Regions from separate parts of the Sinorhizobium sp. CCBAU 05631 genome, predicted to be linked through region 3. Evidence: riboswitches for the same ligand, from Rfam matches in the RefSeq annotation. Region 3 holds a riboswitch; each other region holds the start of a gene.

Region 1 (4,193 bases), on a different replicon from region 3:
GGCTTTCAGCAGCGGCCGCGCCGGTTGCGGCTTTTCGGCGCCATCGATCAGCGCCTCGGCATAGTCGAGGAACAGGCCGGCATTGTCCGCGCCGCCTTCGTTGAAATAGGCCCAGAGACGCTCACGGTCTTCCGCGGCAACGGTCGAGAAAGGCTCGAGGCCCGGGTCCGGCTTGTCGTCCCCCGGCAGCACCGCAATCTTGAACTTGCCCGCCACCGCCGCGGCATAGAGCGCCTCCAGCACGTAGCGAAAATAGCTGGCGCCGCCGAGCGGCCGGACGACGATCAGCTTCGCATGTCGCGCCGTACGTTCGACATAGGTGTCGACCGACATCGGATGCATGAGGTTCATGAGGCTGGCGATACGCAGGCTCTTCCCGCTCGCGCGCCGGCGATGCGCCGCGGCAATCGACGCAAGCTCCGTATCGGCCGCCGACAGGAACAGGATATCGGCCGGGCTTTGCCCGAGATCGATCGCTTCGTTGCCGTCGGCGATCGTGCCTTTCTGGGCTAGGAGGAGATGCATTGTTGCTTCCCGCTGGGCTCGTGAAGAGACCCCTCCCCAGCCCCTCCCCACAATGGGGAGGGGTTAGGTCGTGCCACACGCACTCTTTCCCCGAGTATCAGCCGTTCGTGCCATAACGCCGCCCCCCTTTGGGAACGAAAGCATCGCCGCAAATGCCAGCCGAGCCCCTCTCCCTTGTGGGGAGGGGCTGGGGAGGGGTTCTTCTCACACGCGCTCAAAACAACCTCACGCCAGCGCCGAAATCGCCGCGCGCACGGCCGCCTCATCCATGTCGTGCAGGCCGATGACGACGAGGCGCGTGCCGCGCGTCTCGCCGGGTGCCCAGGCACGGTCGTAATATTGATCGACCCGGCTGCCGACCGCCTGGATCAACAGACGCATTGGCTTGCCGGGTACGTCGGCAAAGCCCTTGAGGCGCAATACGTCGTGCTCGGCGATAACGGCCTTGAGCCGGTCGATGAAGGCCGCCGGTTCGGCGATCGGGCCAAGTTCGACGACGAAGCTGTCGAATTCGTCGTGATCATGTTCCTCGCCGGCCTCATGCTCCATCTCGTGATGCGATTTGCGGTCGACGATCTCGTCTTCCGTGCCGACGCCAAGCCCGAGCAGGATCGCGGCGGCCACCTCGCCGTTCTTGGCCTCGATCATCGCCGGCTTGCGGCTGATGCGCGAGGCGACTTCGTCGCGCACGGACTTGAGGCCCGCAGCATCGATGAGATCGGTCTTGTTCAGAACGATGAGGTCGGCGGCGGTGAGTTGGTCCTCGAAGAGCTCTTCCAGCGGGCTCTCATGATCAAGGTTGTCGTCATTGACGCGCAGCGCATCGACCTTGTCGTGATCGTCGGCAAAACGGCCGGCGGCAACGGCGGCGCTGTCGACGACGGTCACGACGCCATCGACCGTCACTTCGCTGCGGATGTCGGGCCAGTTGAAAGCGGCGACCAGCGGTTGCGGCAGCGCAAGGCCGGAGGTCTCGATGACAATATGATCCGGGCGGTTCTCTCGCTCGAGCAGCTTGGTCATGGTCGGAATGAAGTCGTCGGCGACGGTGCAGCAGATGCAGCCATTGGTGAGCTCGATGATGTCCTCTTCCGAGCAGGCTTCAGCGCCGCAGCCCTTCAACACGTCGCCGTCGACGCCGAGATCGCCGAACTCGTTGATGATCAATGCGATCCGCTTGCCCTCGGCGTTCTGCAGCAGGTTGCGGATCATCGTCGTCTTGCCGGCGCCGAGGAAGCCGGTGATGACCGTGGCGGGGATCTTGCCCGATTGGGCCTTTGCAAGTGTCATGAATCAACCCTTCATTTTCAGCGGCAACCCGGCCGCGACGAAATAGACTTCGGCGGATTTCTCCGCGACGATTTGATGGAGGCGGCCGGCATGGTCGCGGAAGTCTCGCGCCATGCGGTTCTCCGGCACGATGCCGAGACCGACCTCATTGGAGACGATGATGACGCGCGCCTGCATGGCAGGCAGCAAGCCGGCAAGTGCCGCAAACTCGGCCGGCATGTCGCGCTCTTCCATCATCAGGTTCGTCACCCACAGCGTGAGGCAGTCGACAAGAATTACGCGCTCCGGTGCATCCAGTCGACGAAGCAGGCCGGAGAGATCGAGCGGTTCCTCGTGCGTTGCCCAGCCCTTGCCCTGCCGCGCGCCTTGGTGGCGGGCGATACGATCGCGCATTTCCTCGTCATAGGCGCGGCCGGTCGCAACATAGTGCATCCCGAGCCCCGACGCTTCGGCGAGCTTCTCCGCGAAACTGGATTTCCCGGAGCGCGCGCCGCCGAGCACGAAGACCGGACCGGCATTGGAGAATGTCATCCGACCAGATCCCATGCGAGGAAACTGGTGGGGACAAAGCAACGATAGCAAGCGGACGCGTGACGGGCACGCGCAGAAGACGATAAATAAGCCACGACAACCTCCGTGCTGGCATTGGGGAGGACTCCCCCGGGCGATGCCCTGATGGACGGCAGGTCTCCTGGCTCTCGGCGTCACGGGCAAGCGCTGCGCACGCGGTGCCCAGCGCTATTGGGCCCGAACGGGTCCGCCTTGCCTTCCCGGCGTCTGCTGGCTCGTGAAGGCGGACGATTCGTAGAAAGAGAGGCGTCCAGCCCGGCTGCTCACGATGCCACGCCAGTGGCTTTTCCGGCGTGCCTCCAATTCCGCGACAACTGCCCCATGCAGTTTCACCGGAAGAGGTGCGGCATGCCCGATGGCGAACCCTGACCGTTCTACAGTCGCGGGGTCGGCTGCGATAAGGGCGCCCGGTGTGGGTCCGCCCGTCGCATTCCCATTTACTCTCCCGCGCCGCTTCGGTGCGGGGGAACCATCCAATGCGTTAATTATGAAGCGGATGCGGCAAAGTCAATCGACGGTCTGCGACGCGAGGTCGGCAAGTTGCGGCAGCGCGAGGCGCGTCGCCAACTCGGCGCCTTTCTCCTAATCCGAACGGGTAGGCAGACGCCCGTCCCAAGCGCGTGATAAAACGGGCATTCGAACCCGAGGCGGCTCCGATGCTTCGCCACGGTGTTCGATTATGTCCACGGCACTGAATTTGTCAGTTCAGCCTGGAGGGGGTGCGATGGCATATCTGCGTCGTGCCGCATTTGTCGCGCTGAGTGTCGCGCTTTACGGCTCCATGCCAAGCAAGGCCGCCGAACCGATTGGTCAGGCGATCCGGATCAAGACTGAGGTCAGCGGAGCGAGCGGACCACTGGTCGTCACGGACCCGGTGCATCGCGACGAGCGGATTCGGACATCCAGATCCGGCCTTGGCCAGTTCGTCTTCCGAGATGGAAGCAAGCTTGCCGTCGGTGCCGGCTCGTCGGTCGTCATCGACAAATTCGTCTTCGACGACTCGAGATCGGTGCAGAAGCTGACCGTCGCGGCGGCGAAGGGAACGTTTCGCTGGATCAGCGGCAACTCGGGGCACTCGGCCTACCAGATCCTGACACCGGCCGGAACCATCGGCGTTCGAGGCACGGTCTTCGACTTTTACGTCGGCGGAGACGGCACGACGGCAGTGGTGCTCCTGAGCGGCGCTGCCGAATTTTGCGGCCGAGGCGGCTGTCAACAGCTGACGCGGCGCTGCGACTGCGTGGTCGCCCGTCCCAATGGCGATATGACCGATACGCGACGGGTCGACCGAAGCATCCTCAGGACACTCGGCAACCAGCAGGCCTTGCCATTCCTCTCCGGCAGGCAGCAGCTGTCGCCCGGATGGAGCGGCACCGGCTGCGGCCTTTCAGCTGAGATCCAGATCCGTCCAGATCGGGTCCGGCCGCTCGTCGCACCGCCACCCGAACCGGCTCCGCCTGTCGAGACGCCGCCCCAACCCAAGCCACCCAAACCCGACAAGCCTCACAAACCCGACAAGCCTCACAAACCCGACAAGCCTCACAAACCGGACAAGCCCCAAAAACCAGAAAAGCCGGGCAAGCCGGACAAACACGACAAGAGCTGGCACGATAAACCGAACAAGTTCGACAGGTCGGACAGGCCGCGCAACCGTGATTACTCGCACGACCGGAGCAGGGTCCGTTCGTTCGGGCGACGGTGACTGTAATTGAAGTGCCGAAAAGCGGCGCCTTTTGCATCAGTCGGCGAAGCACCTATTCGCCAGCCGCATCCTTCGCCGTCGACTCACCAATGAAATGTTCGCCGCG
Region 2 (4,193 bases), on a different replicon from region 3:
CCGGCGGCTTCAATCCGAGCCTGCCGGGCGCAGGGCGCGAGGGCTGGGTCGACGACAGGATTGTCGGGCTTGACCAGGGGCTGTCCGTCATGATGATCGAGAACTGGAGAAGCGGCCTCATCTGGGAACTGACGCGCAGTATCCCGGTCTTCAGCCGGGGGCTGAAAAGGGCTGGATTCGAAGGGGGCTGGCTGACACCCGGCGCGGCTTGATGGGACGGAGCATGGGGCAGGGGCATCGGCAGCGGGAAAGCAGAGCGGTCATGGAGGCGGCTGCCGCGATCGAATGGCTGGCGGCCTCCATTCCGGAGGTCGCCTGTTCGGTCGCGACCTCTGACGCACATTTCCAATCGCCAGACGCTTTCTGGTCGAAGCCGGCAAACCTCGAGACCTGCCTGGCCTATCAGGACCGTTTCGCGTCCGGCATGGACGATAAGATTCGAGCGGCGCACCTGGTCGCCTTCTACAGCCATCAGCTGAGCCTTGCGGCGGGCGCGATCTATCTTGTGAGCGGCCTTGTTCCGGTGGTCGCGGGCCTGCGGTTCGAAACCTATTTGCGTGCCCGCGACGGGAGGTCGCTTGTGGCCGGCCGCTTTCATTTCCTCGTCGACCTTCCGCGGAGCGAGAGTGAGATCGAGCCGGACGAGCCGACTCGACGCTTTCACGATGCCTTCGTTGCGCATCTGAAGCCGGTGATCGCGCTGCTGAAACGCCGCTGCGGCCTGTCAGCGCGCGCGCAATGGCGGTTGGCCGCGGACAGTCTCGCCGGCGCTTTCCTGGAGATCGGGCGGCGGCGGCAACGGGAGGACAGGGCGACGGGGCAGGCGCTGGCGATCGTCAAAAGGGCCCACTCGCCGCTTGTCTCGCGGCAGCTTCACTACGAAAAGATCGAAGCGGCCTCCGGCAGTGGGGGAGAGCTTCGCTCCAGGACCTACCGGATCCGCGGCGGCTGTTGCCTTTTCTATCGTGCCGAGGGCGGCAGCTTCTGCGACACCTGCGTGCTGCTCGAGCCCGAGCTTCGACGAGAGATGCTGCGGGCCCACCTGCTCGATAGCAAATGAGACCCTTGCCTTCTCCCCGCGTGCTGCCCGCAGGCGGGGAGAGGACAAGCGGCGAAGGCGCGGGGGCCGGTTAGTGCGCCCGGAGAAACCGGTCGTTGATGAAACCGGAGACGATGCCGAGCACCAGCCAGAAGGCGAGCGTCGTCGCAAGCGCGGCGACGGCGAACTCGGCGCCGAGCACAGCCGGCACGTTGCTGGAAATGTCGAGCGGCTGCGGCGCACCATAAAGATGGGGAGCGGCGACTAGGACGAGACCCGCGAGCTTGGCGACGATTTCCGGGCGGAGTGCCAGCAGATAGAGTCCCACGGCCGAGAGTAGCACCGTCGCCCCCCACCAGAGCTGCCGGTCGCCAAGTTCGGCCGCCGGAAAGCCCGGCAGTTCCGGCGGCAGGCCTACGGCCGGAAGCAGGTGCACGGCGAGCCAGCCGAAGGCGCCCCAGAGCGCGCCATTGGCAAGCGTGATCGGGTAGCCGATCATCAGGCTGATGCCTGCAAGCAGCAACGAGAAGCCGGCGCCGGTGACCAGATTGGCGGCAAGCGTGCCGGAAAAGCGGCTCATGCCGAACATGATGCCGCCTTCCTCGTGTTCTTCGCCCTCATGGGCATAGGCGGGGGTGACCGGCGAAAGTGCTGCGAGCATCTCGCCTAACATCTGGGATCCTTTCAGCGACGAATGCTGCTGATGATCCGTGGCCGGCTGCTCGCCGGCGGGCTGCCCGGTTGCAGCCGGCGCTTCGCCCTCGAATTCTTCCGCATGCAGGATAAGCGGCGTGACCCGCAATTCCTGGGCGCCGGTCATGAAGACGCCGGCGATCAGCCCGGCCACGACCGCGGCCAGAAGTGTCTTGACGATCATTGTCGATTTTCCTCAGCGGGCGTGGCCGCCTTGCGGTAAGCCGGCCCGATTCCATCGACGCAAGCCGGCGCTTGAAGGCGCGGGCGCGTGCCAGACGCACGACGCGCGCTCCGAGCACCGGAGGGTCGATTTTTGTATCGTTCGGTGTGGAACGCGGCAGGCGCTCCATGACTTCGCTTAGTGGCAGGGGAAGCCGTAGGAATGGCGCGTGTCGTGTGCCGTGTCGTGCAGCACGGCCGAATTCGCCAGGCCGGCACCGAAAACGAGGAAGCCACCGATCATGAGGGCGATGATGCCCGCGGTCAGACGGTCGCTGAGGGAGAGCGGAATGCTCGAAACTGTAGACGTAGCCATGACAACCTCCGTGATGGCAATGGGATATTCCCCTTGGGCACTATGCCCGTATCGCTTGGCAGGTTTCCTGGCTCGCAGCGTCAGGTGCCCAGGCTAGCCTAGTCACCAAGGATTTGCCTCGCCTTCCCAGAACCGAACCGCCCTCTCGCGGCTGTTCCAGTGGCTTCTTCCGGATTGCTCCGGAACGGCAAATTCACGTTGCTCTACAGTCGCGGGGTCGGCAGTGATTGAGATGCCCAGCTTGGGTCCATCCGTCACATTCCCGTTTACTCCCGAAACACGTTCGCATTCCGGGAACCAACCGATCAGCGATGATTAGGTGTGGCCGACAATGATGTCAATCGCGCCGCGGTGGAAAGTGGAGGAGAGGGTTGCGCGCATTCGCGTTGCAGCGCCACATGGGGAACAACTCCTGATGACTATATCGCATTGGTCGGTTATCTCTTGGGCAGCGCGTGCGGCCGCAGGCCGCACGATCGACCCGGGGTCCGTGCGATGCTTGCCCTTGTTCCTGCCCTGTCCTTTGCCGCCGTCATCGGATCCGGACTTATGGCCGGGCTCTTCTTCGTCTTTTCCGTCTGCATCATGCAGGCGCTGCGGCGATTGCCGGCGGAGCAGGGCGTTGCTGCCATGAACGCGATCAACGTCGTGATTCAGAATCCGTTGTTCTTCGCCGCCTTCATGGGCACGGCGCTGCTCGGCGTGATCCTCATAGCTGCCGCTTTCATCTGGGGCGGGGAGGGGAGCTATCTCCTGCGGCGGGCGGACTCGTCTACCTCGCCGGCACATTCGCGGTGACGATGGTCTTTAACGTTCCGCTCAACAACGCGCTGGCGAATGCCACTTCGGTCGAGGCCGTCACCGAAGTCTGGCAGCAGCGCTACTTGACCGATTGGGTCTGGTGGAACCATGTCCGCACGATCGCTTCGATAGCTTCGCTCGCCCTTTTCACGCTTGGCTTTCAACGCGGCTGAAGCCTAGGAAAGAGGACGATGAAACTGGGGAGGATCCAATGGCCGTCCGACGCATCGTGCCCAATCTTCAAGTATCCGATCCGCAACGCGCGCGCAGTTTCTATACGGATCTGCTTGGCCTCAACGTGGTGATGGATCACGGCTGGCTGGTCACCTTTGCGGCGGAAGGCGGATCGGCAATGCCGCAGGTCAGCTTTGCCATTGATGGCGGATCGGGAACGCCGGTGCCGGCGCTCTCGATCGAGGTGGACGATGTCGACGAAGTCTATCGGCGCGCGAAGGCGGCCGGCATCGAAATCGTCTATGACATCACTGACGAACCCTGGGGTGTGCGACGTTTCTTCGTGCGCGATCCGTTCGGCAACGTAGTCAATATTCTGACGCATTGAGCGGGGGACGGCCCCCGCTCAACGGATCAGACGGTCGTCAGAGCGTTCGCGACGTCGGCGACGAGGTCGTCCGGATGCTCGATGCCGATCGACAGGCGGATAGTCGATTCGAGCACGCCGATCCGGCGCCGCACCTCGATCGGCACGCCCGAATGAGTCATCGCCGCCGGGTGGCTCGCAAGCGATTCCGTGCCCCCGAGGCTGACGGCGAGCTTGAAGATCTGCAGGGCGTTCAAGAAACGGAAGGCTGCCTCCTGGCCGCCGGCGATGTCGAAGGAGAAGGTCGAGCCGGCGCCGGTGCATTGCGCGGCAAAGGTCCGCCCGACCGGCGAGGCTTCGTCGTGGAAGGGCAGATAGTGGATCCCTTCGACCTTCGGGTGGTCGCGCAGGAACTCGGCGACGATCCGGGCATTCTCGTTCGCCTTCTCCATCCGGACCGACAGCGTTTCGAGCGACCGGCCGAGCATCCAGCAGGAATGCGGGTCGAGCTGCGTGCCGATCGAGCCGCGCAGCGCCTTCACCTGTTTGATCAGCGCCTTCGAGCCGAGCACGGCGCCGGC
Region 3 (4,193 bases):
AGCGCGATGATTTCGCAATCGGCAAAGACCGCATTGCCGGCGACATGGTCATTGTGCCAATGGCTGAGGACGACCCGGATGGTCCTTGCGCCGAGCCCCTCGAGATGGCGCCTGATGGCTTGCGCATGGGCAAGCGAGATATGCGTGTCGTAGACGATCGCCTCGCCTGCATTAAAGACCGCATAGGAGGCGACCCCCAAGCCGTAGGCACCGTCATCGAGCCAATTCGGCTCCGCGCCATGAAGTCTCCGCCCCTCGATGCGGCCGTCGTAGTAGGCAAAGACGCCGTGATGCGGTTCAAGGATTCTCAGTGTCGAGGTCATGTCTGGCATGCGAGGCTCTCGAGCAAATTGGCTTCAATCTCTGCCGCGGCGGTCGGCGGCTCGGCAGCGCAGAACTATCACATCCTGACCGCCGCTCACATCGGTTTGCGCATGATTTGGCTCTAGCCCTGCGTGGCCGGAATTAGGAAACTCGCGATTCGTTGTGGTGCCATAAATCATTGAAAGGTTGTATTTTTGTCAATTCATTAACAAATCCCTACATTCCTGCGTCTTTCGGGATCGGCCGGCTGTTGTCGGCAGGCGAACCGCAGCCAGCAGGAGTTTGCGATGGCTGGAAGAGGGCCGGGCGAGGGGACTGCTCGACATCGGCGAGCCGCTGCCCACCGCGCGCATCCTCATGGACCTGATCTTCGGCGCCGCGGCGCTCGAGACCGGCCAGGGACCCGAATGGCCGGGCTGACCGGAATGGCCGGGCTGACCGGACAGGCCGGGCTTCATGCGCAGCTGCATCCGCCTGATCGTCAACGGCATTGCGCAGGGGCCCGCGCAAGGCGATTGATCGTCTTCTGCGGATCGTCAGGTCATCCTGCGAACCACCCAGAGAGACCGGCCCGCATGGGCTATACCCGAGACGAGCCGCAGGCGAGGGTCGTCCTTGAGCCGCTCGGCCTCGGCCGCATCGAGAAGCAGCGCCTGCCGATCGGTCTCGTTAGCGTTCGGCGTAATCCAGCAGCGCCGTTCCTCGCAGCAGAGGCCTGCTTCCGGATGCTCCTGCAGGTATTCGATCGCGTATCCGGCCTCGACTTTTTGCAGTTCCGCGTCGATCGACATCGTCCTTCCTCCCGACCTGAAATCGCTCGGGATTATACCTGATTGTGGCGGCCCAGGGAGCGGCGGCCTCGGCATCGGGGTCCGCACTGTGTGGAGGCATCGCCGAAATGTTGGTAGGCAGCACTGGCCTTGACCAGTCATGATCAACGAATTAAGGAAGCCAGCGACGGTTCCCCCACGATGAAGCGAAGGGGATTAATAGGGAACACGGTGCGGACGACCCAACAGGGACCAAGACCGTGGCTGCCCCCGCAACTGTAAGCGGATTGCCGCCCATCCTCGTGACGCGAGAAGCGTCATGCCACTGCGAAATTGTCGCGGGAAGGCAGGTGGACGGCAGATATCCGCAAGCCAGGAGACCTGCCGTCATGCGTTCACTCCAATCACGGGCGGGGATGCCCGGAACAGGACACAGCATGACCTCTCCTTGCGCCGACCCGCGCCTTGCCTCTGGTCTTTCCCGTTCCGCGACGCCGCCGAACTGTCGGCAGGCGGGCTGACTCCGTCCGTTCGCGCCGCGACCGGCCGCATCCTTTCGGCCGTTTCATCGAATCCGGGAAATAGACTTATGAAAATCCTGTTTGCGAAATCGAAACACGGCATCCTGTGCGCAGCCGCCGGTCTTATGGCTATCGGCATGGAGGCGAAAGCCGCCGAAACCAGCTATCCGCTGATGCTCACCAATTGCGGCCGTCAGGTCACCTTTCAGAAGGCTCCCGAACGGGCCGTCTCGATCGGCCAGAGCAGCACCGAAATCCTTTACCTGCTCGGCCTCCAGGATCGGATGGTCGGCACCGCCGTTTGGATCGGGCCGGTCATCAAGGGCTACGAGGAGGTGAATGCCAAGGTCGAACGGCTCGCCGACAACGATCCGAGCTTCGAAAGCGTCGTCGCCAAGAAGCCGGATCTCGTGACCGCTCAGTTCCAGTGGCATGTCGGCCCGGAGGGCATCGTCGCCAAGCCGGAGCAGTTCGAGGAGCTCGGAATACCGGTCTATACGTCGCCGGCCGATTGCGTTGGCAAGGACAATACCGGCGGCGGCGACGGCGTTCGCCATTCGGTGTTCACGATGGACCTGATCTATCAGGAAATCACCGAACTCGCGCAGATCTTCAACGTCCAGGAGCGCGGCGAGACGCTGGTTGCCGAACTGAAGACGCGTGAGGAAGCGGCGAAGAAGAAGATCGCTTCGGCGGACGGCAAGCTTTCCGCAGTGTTCTGGTTCTCGAGCGCCGAGCTCGACATCGATCCCTATGTCGCCGGCAAGAACGGCGCGCCGGGTTACATCATGCGCTCGCTCGGCATCAGGAATGTCATCGACAGCGAAGAGGAATGGCCGACGGTGGGGTGGGAAACCATCGCCAAGTCCGGCCCGACGCTGATCGTCGCGGGCAGGATGGAGCGCCGTCGTTTCCCCGCCGACGACGTCGCCGTCAAGCACAAGTTCCTCGAGTCCGATCCGGTCACGAGCCTGATGCCTGCGGTGAAGGACGGCCATGTGGTCGAGATGGACGCCCAGGCGATGAACCCGACGATCCGGACCATCGAGGGCATCGAGGTGCTTGCCGATGCCGTCGAGAAATCCGGCCTGAACAAGTGATCGGCAGCGCACCATCCCTGTCCCGGACGAGCGCCAGCCTGCTGGCGCTCGTCGTGCTGTTCGTCGCGCTCTGGCTGGGTGCGGCGATCGGCGAGACGGCCATACCCATGAGCGTGGTGGCCAAGACGGTCGCCAACCGCCTGTGGGATGCCGGCTACGGCGTCGATGCGCTCGACGAGGGCATCATCTGGAATTACCGGGTGAGCCGCGCCATCGCTGCTGCCAGCTGCGGTGCGGCGCTGGCGCTTTCCGGCGTCGTGCTGCAATCGCTGCTGCGCAATCCGCTGGCCGACCCCTATATCCTCGGCATCTCCGCGGGCGCATCGACGGGCGCGGTCGGCGTCGCCGTTCTCGGCATCGGCGCCGGGCTTTTGACGCTGCCGGCCGGCGCCTTCGCCGGGGCGCTGCTGGCCTTCGGGCTCGTCAGCCTGCTGGCGATGCGGGCGGGCAGGGGCCATGGCGCGATCATTCTGGCCGGCGTCGCCGGCTCGCAGCTCTTCAACGCGCTCACTTCCTTGATCGTCACCAAGGCGGCGAATGCGGAACAGGCGCGGGCAATCATGTTCTGGCTGCTCGGCAATCTCTCCGGCGTCCGCTGGCCGGATGTCTGGCTCGCAGTGCCTGTTGCCCTGGTCGGCCTCATTGTCTGTCTCTGGCATGCCCGCGCCCTCGACGCATTCACCTTCGGCTCCGAATCCGCCGCCTCGCTCGGCATCCCGGTGCGCCGGGTCTATGCCGTGCTGATCGGCGTATCGGCGATGATGACGGCGACCATGGTCAGCATGGTCGGGTCGATCGGCTTCGTCGGCCTCGTCATCCCGCATGTCGCCCGTATGCTCGTCGGCGTCCGGCACGGATTGCTGCTGCCGGTCTCTGCCTTGGTGGGAGCGGTGTTCATGATCGCCGCCGACATCGTGTCGCGCATCATCATTCCGGGGCAGGTGCTGCCGATCGGCGTCGTCACCGCGCTGGTCGGCGCGCCCGCCTTCGCCGCCATTCTCAGCCAGCGCAGGACGGTTCGATGACGCTTTCGGCTTGCAGTGTCTCATGGTCGGCCGGCGGGGTCTCGATCCTCGAGGGCGTCTCGCTCGACGTCGCCGCCGGTGAGTTTCTCGGCATCGTCGGTCCGAACGGTTCCGGCAAGACCAGCCTGATGTCGCTGCTTGCCGGCCTGCGGCGGCCGCGGTCCGGTCACGTTCTGCTCGACGGAGAGAGCGTCGACAGGCTGAGCCGGAAGCAGATCGCCAAGCGCATCGCGCTGGTCGAGCAGCAGGCCGAAACCGGCGAGCGCATCTCGGCGCGCCAGGCGGTGGAACTCGGCCGCACGCCGCATCTCGGGCCGCTCACGCCGTGGTCGGCCCTGGATGAGGCCATCGTCGACGAGGCAATCCACCATGTCGGCATGGCGCAGCTCGCCGCGCGGATGTGGCACACGCTGTCGGGCGGCGAGCGGCAGCGCCTGCACATCGCCCGGGCGC
Region 4 (4,193 bases), on a different replicon from region 3:
ATCCACTGCGTCCTTGAGGATGATGCGCCTTGCGGCCGCTCTGCTGCCCCTCGCCTTGGCTATGCCTGGGCAGGCATCGGCCACCGACGTCTGCGCGCGCCTCAGCGCCCGCCTCGCAGAGCTGCCGGCGGCGTTCACGACAAACGCCAATCTGCGCGATTTCACCGGCGCGGTTTCGCGACAGAACATCGAACTTCGCCGCGCCAGGAACGAAAGGCGGCGCATGGAATGCAGCGACGAGTCCGTCGTCTACATCGAAAGCGAAAATGCGGCTGCCTGTGCCGAGCTTGACGATGCGATTGCGCGCATGGAGGACAATCTCCACACGCTCAAGGCCCAACGCCGGCACCTGATTTCGAAGGGCAATGAGGACATGCGCCGGCGGATCCTCGCCGCCATGGAATTGAACGACTGCTCGGGGGACGCCGCTCCGAACTGGGACGAGACGGTTCCGGATGAATACGGCACCGAAGAGGCGCGCGCTCATCGCAACATCCTCGAAAGCTTCCCGCCGGACGGCGAGGACTATCCGTTGCTGTTCGATGGTCCGACCGACGATTTCACATTCATGGAGAACGGCGCGGCAGGCGGCTTCAGGACCATGTGCGTGCGGACCTGCGACGGAGCATTTTTCCCGATTTCGTCGAACGCCACGCCGGCCGACTTCGGACGCGACGCCGAGCTTTGCCGGGCACGATGCCCCGGCGCCGATACGGAACTCTATTATCACGTCCTCGCCACCGAGGAGAGCGAGCAGATGGTTTCGGCGTCCACGGGAAGGCCGTACAGGGAACTCCCCAACGCCTTCGCCTATCGTGTGCGCGACGTCGGTTCTCCCGGCATCTGCGGCTGCCAGATTCCGAAGATCACGACGGATCAGAACAAAAGCACCCCCTCGGGAACCAAGCTTTCGGTGGTCAGCCCTTCCGTCGTGACGATCGAGGGGCCGTCTGCACCAGCCTTCGGACCAGCGGGGGCAAAGCCCGTGGAAGAGCGCCCCTATGATCCGAAGAGCAGCAAGGTCCGCGTTGTCGGTCCTGCCTTCCTGCCACAGGAAGAGAGCGCGATCGATCTCAAGAACCCTCGGGGATCGCGTTACCAGCCGCTGCAGAACGAGTGACACCTTCCCTTTGGGCGGTCGTTACGAGGCTGTCGCGGACGCCCCATCCTTCGTCGAAAACGAGGTCCTCGAGCGGCAAGCGTTGCCGCCAGCCCTTCACCGCCAATTCCGGCTGCTGGTAGAGGCGATCGACATAGCCAAGGCACAGCCAGGCGACGATTTCGATGTGCTCCGGAATTCCGAGGATATCTTTGACCTCGTTCTCGTGGAAAATGCTGACCCAACCGACGCCGACGCCTTCGGACCGCGCCGCGAGCCAAAGATTCTGCACCGCGCAAACCGTCGAATACACGTCCATTTGCGAATTGTGCGTGCGGCCGAGCACGACGGCGCCGCCGCGGGTCCGGTCGCAGGTCACGCAAATGCCGAGCGGCGCCTTGCGTATGCCCTCGAGCTTGAGTGACCGGTATTTCGCCTGCGCCTCGCCCGAAAACATTCCGGCTGCCTCCTCATTGGCGCGCTGGAATGCCTGCCAGACCCTCTCCCGCGTCTCGATTCGCCGTACGAGCACGAAGTTCCACGGCTGCATGAAGCCGACGGACGGGGCACGATGCGCCGCTTCGAGCAGGCGGGCGATCAGCGGTTCGGGCAGCGGTTCGGGCAGGAACTCGTCGCGCACGTCGCGGCGCGTCTCGATGGCACGATAGACGGCGGCGCGCTCGTCCGGCGAAAAGGCACCGGCCGCCGCAAGGCAGCCGTTCGGGTCAGGCAGCATCGTTCGATCCCCAACAATGCGCAACCTCCCGCCGTCCGCGCGGGGCCGGTCTATCTCGCCAGGCCGGTCTTCTGACTTCGGGTCACTCGGCTGCGCCACCTTCCCAGATCGCATCAGGAACCAGTGGCAAAGCTCTGAAAATGCTCAGAACTCTTTTGGCGCAGACGTCACCGTTACAGCGTTGGGCACGTGCCGGAATTCTACCGGCTTCCCGATTCTCCCGCAGCAAGCGGGCACCTGACGGCCGCATATGGGCACAGCCGCCGGCGAAACGCAAGGCGGGGGCGCCGCGCCCTGCTCAAGCCGGCCGATAACGCACGAAGGCGAAGGCATCGCCGTTGGGCGACCAGTTCGGAACGTTCATCGTCCCCTGCCCGCCGAAGAGTTCGAAGAGGACACGCGCATTGCTGCCTTCCGGATCCATCAGCCGAAGCCGCACATCGAGATCGCGCGGATGGTCGAAGACCTCGCCGTCATAGGACAGCACCAGCAGATGCCTGCCGTCCGGCGACGGGTGCGGGAACCAGTCACCATAAGGGCTGTCGGTGATGCGCTGGACATCGCTGCCGTCCGGCCTCACCCGCCAGATCTGCATGCGGCCGGTGCGGCTCGAATTGAAATAGATCCACGCACCGTCCGGCGACCAGTCCGGGCCGTCGTTGCGGCCCTCGCCATGCGTCAGGCGCCGCTCCTCTCCGCCATCGACCGAAATCGTGTAGATGTCGAAGATCTGGTCGCGGATCCCGCAATAGGTCAAGGTTTTCCCATCCGGGGACCAGCCGTGCCAATAGGACGGCAGGTTGCGCGTCACCAGAAGCGGCGTGCCGCCCTCGGCCGGCAGCAGATAGATCGCCGACTTGCCGAATTCGGTCTTGTCGCTGATCGCCAGCGTTTTCCCGTCCGGCGAAATGCCGTGATCGTTGTTGCATTGCCCGGCAACGCCCGTGTCGATTTCCACGGGCTCGGAACCGTCAAAGGCAAGCCGATAGAGCCTGCCGTCGCCGTTGATGATCAGGGATTTGCCGTCCGGCGACCAGTTCGGCGCCTCGACCAGCCGCTCCGTCTGCCAGACGACTTGCGTCTCGCCGGTGGCAATATCGAAAATCTCCACCGAACTGCGCATGATCTACCCTCGGTCGCGGAAACGGTTGGTGATCGGATAGCGCCGGTCCCGGCCGAAATTCTTCTTGGTGATCTTGACCCCGGGAGCCGACTGCCGCCGCTTGTATTCGGCGATGTAGAGCAGGTGTTCGATCCGATGCACCGTGGCCTCGTCATGCCCGCGGGCGACGATTTCCTCGGTACTCAGTTCCTTCTCCACCAGGCACTCGAGAATGTCGTCGAGGACCGGATAGGGCGGCAGCGAGTCCTGGTCGGTCTGGTTGGGCCGCAGTTCGGCCGAGGGCGCCTTGTCGATGATGTTCAGCGGGATGACCTCGCCGGAGGGGCCGAGTGCTCCGGGCGGCACAGCGCCATTGCGCCAGCGCGACAGTGCATAGACCTGCATCTTGTAAAGGTCCTTGATCGGGTTAAAGCCGCCGTTCATGTCGCCGTAGAGCGTCGCGTAGCCGACCGACATTTCCGATTTGTTGCCGGTGGTCACCACCATCGAGCCGAACTTGTTGGAGATCGCCATCAGGATCGTGCCGCGCGTGCGGCTCTGCAGGTTCTCCTCGGTGATCCCGGATTCGGTCCCCTCGAACGTGTCGGCGAGAGCATTGAGAAAGCCTTCGACGGGCTCCTCGATCGCAACGACGTCATAATGGCAGCCGAGCGCCTTGGCACAGGCCTCGGCGTCCTTCAGCGATTCCCGCGACGTATAGCGATAGGGCAGCATGATCGTGCGAACCCGCTCCTCGCCGAGCGCGTCCACGGCGAGCGCCGCGCAGATCGCCGAGTCGATGCCGCCCGACAGGCCGAGGACGACGTTCTTGAAGCCGTTCTTGTTGACGTAGTCGCGCAGCCCCAACATGCAGGCGCGATAGTCTGCCTCCTCGCATTCCGGCAGGCGAGACCGGAGTCCGTTGTGTGAGACCCAGCCGTCGTCACCCCTCGTCCATTCGGAGATCGCGAGCGCCTCCTCGAACTGGCTCATCTGGAAGGCGAGCGAGCGATCGGCATTGAAGCCGAAGCTCGCGCCGTCGAAGACCAGTTCGTCCTGCCCGCCGAGCTGATTGGCATAGATCATCGGCAAGCCGGTCTCTATCACCTGCTTCAGCACGATCTGGTGACGGACATCAACTTTACCGCGGTAGTAGGGCGATCCGTTCGGAGAAAGCAGGATTTCGGCGCCGCTTTCCTCGAGCGTCTCGCAGACGCCGAGCTCTCCCCAAATGTCTTCGCAGATCGGAACCCCGA

Evidence for each region. Region 3 has a riboswitch for cobalamin ahead of SS05631_RS31435 (ABC transporter substrate-binding protein). Riboswitches for the same ligand answer to the same signal wherever they lie in the genome.
Region 1: it holds a riboswitch for cobalamin, as region 3 does, so the genes downstream of both, cobU (bifunctional adenosylcobinamide kinase/adenosylcobinamide-phosphate guanylyltransferase) here and SS05631_RS31435 (ABC transporter substrate-binding protein) in region 3, are expected to answer to the same signal.
Region 2: it holds a riboswitch for cobalamin, as region 3 does, so the genes downstream of both, SS05631_RS10985 (CbtB-domain containing protein) here and SS05631_RS31435 (ABC transporter substrate-binding protein) in region 3, are expected to answer to the same signal.
Region 4: it holds a riboswitch for cobalamin, as region 3 does, so the genes downstream of both, bluB (5,6-dimethylbenzimidazole synthase) here and SS05631_RS31435 (ABC transporter substrate-binding protein) in region 3, are expected to answer to the same signal.

What each region holds. Positions count from the first base shown of each region.
Region 1 covers NZ_CP023063.1:1,881,249-1,885,441, forward strand. The annotation lists gene cobN (cobaltochelatase subunit CobN) at 1-525, opposite strand, end outside; gene cobW (cobalamin biosynthesis protein CobW) at 751-1,815, opposite strand; gene cobU (bifunctional adenosylcobinamide kinase/adenosylcobinamide-phosphate guanylyltransferase) at 1,819-2,346, opposite strand; cobalamin riboswitch at 2,479-2,874, opposite strand; gene SS05631_RS09315 (FecR domain-containing protein) at 3,110-4,087, shown strand; gene SS05631_RS09320 (adenylate/guanylate cyclase domain-containing protein) at 4,140-4,193, opposite strand, start outside.
Region 2 covers NZ_CP023063.1:2,235,148-2,239,340, reverse strand. The annotation lists partial or broken gene SS05631_RS11000 (glucoamylase family protein) at 1-212, shown strand, start outside; gene SS05631_RS10995 (ferric iron reductase) at 224-1,060, shown strand; gene SS05631_RS10990 (CbtA family protein) at 1,131-1,916, opposite strand; gene SS05631_RS10985 (CbtB-domain containing protein) at 2,094-2,270, opposite strand; cobalamin riboswitch at 2,310-2,587, opposite strand; partial or broken gene SS05631_RS10980 (anthrone oxygenase family protein) at 2,766-3,244, shown strand; gene SS05631_RS10975 (glyoxalase superfamily protein) at 3,283-3,633, shown strand; gene SS05631_RS10970 (cystathionine gamma-synthase family protein) at 3,660-4,193, opposite strand, start outside.
Region 3 covers NZ_CP023064.1:55,786-59,978, forward strand. The annotation lists gene SS05631_RS19710 (MBL fold metallo-hydrolase) at 1-332, opposite strand, end outside; gene SS05631_RS31115 (hypothetical protein) at 607-744, shown strand; gene SS05631_RS19715 (hypothetical protein) at 861-1,115, opposite strand; cobalamin riboswitch at 1,266-1,498, shown strand; partial or broken gene SS05631_RS31435 (ABC transporter substrate-binding protein) at 1,765-2,715, shown strand; gene SS05631_RS19725 (iron ABC transporter permease) at 2,712-3,740, shown strand; gene SS05631_RS19730 (ABC transporter ATP-binding protein) at 3,737-4,193, shown strand, end outside.
Region 4 covers NZ_CP023063.1:1,749,189-1,753,381, forward strand. The annotation lists gene SS05631_RS08655 (DUF2865 domain-containing protein) at 1-1,120, shown strand, start outside; gene bluB (5,6-dimethylbenzimidazole synthase) at 1,074-1,835, opposite strand; cobalamin riboswitch at 1,879-2,091, opposite strand; gene SS05631_RS08665 (TolB family protein) at 2,134-2,958, opposite strand; gene SS05631_RS08670 (NAD+ synthase) at 2,962-4,193, opposite strand, start outside.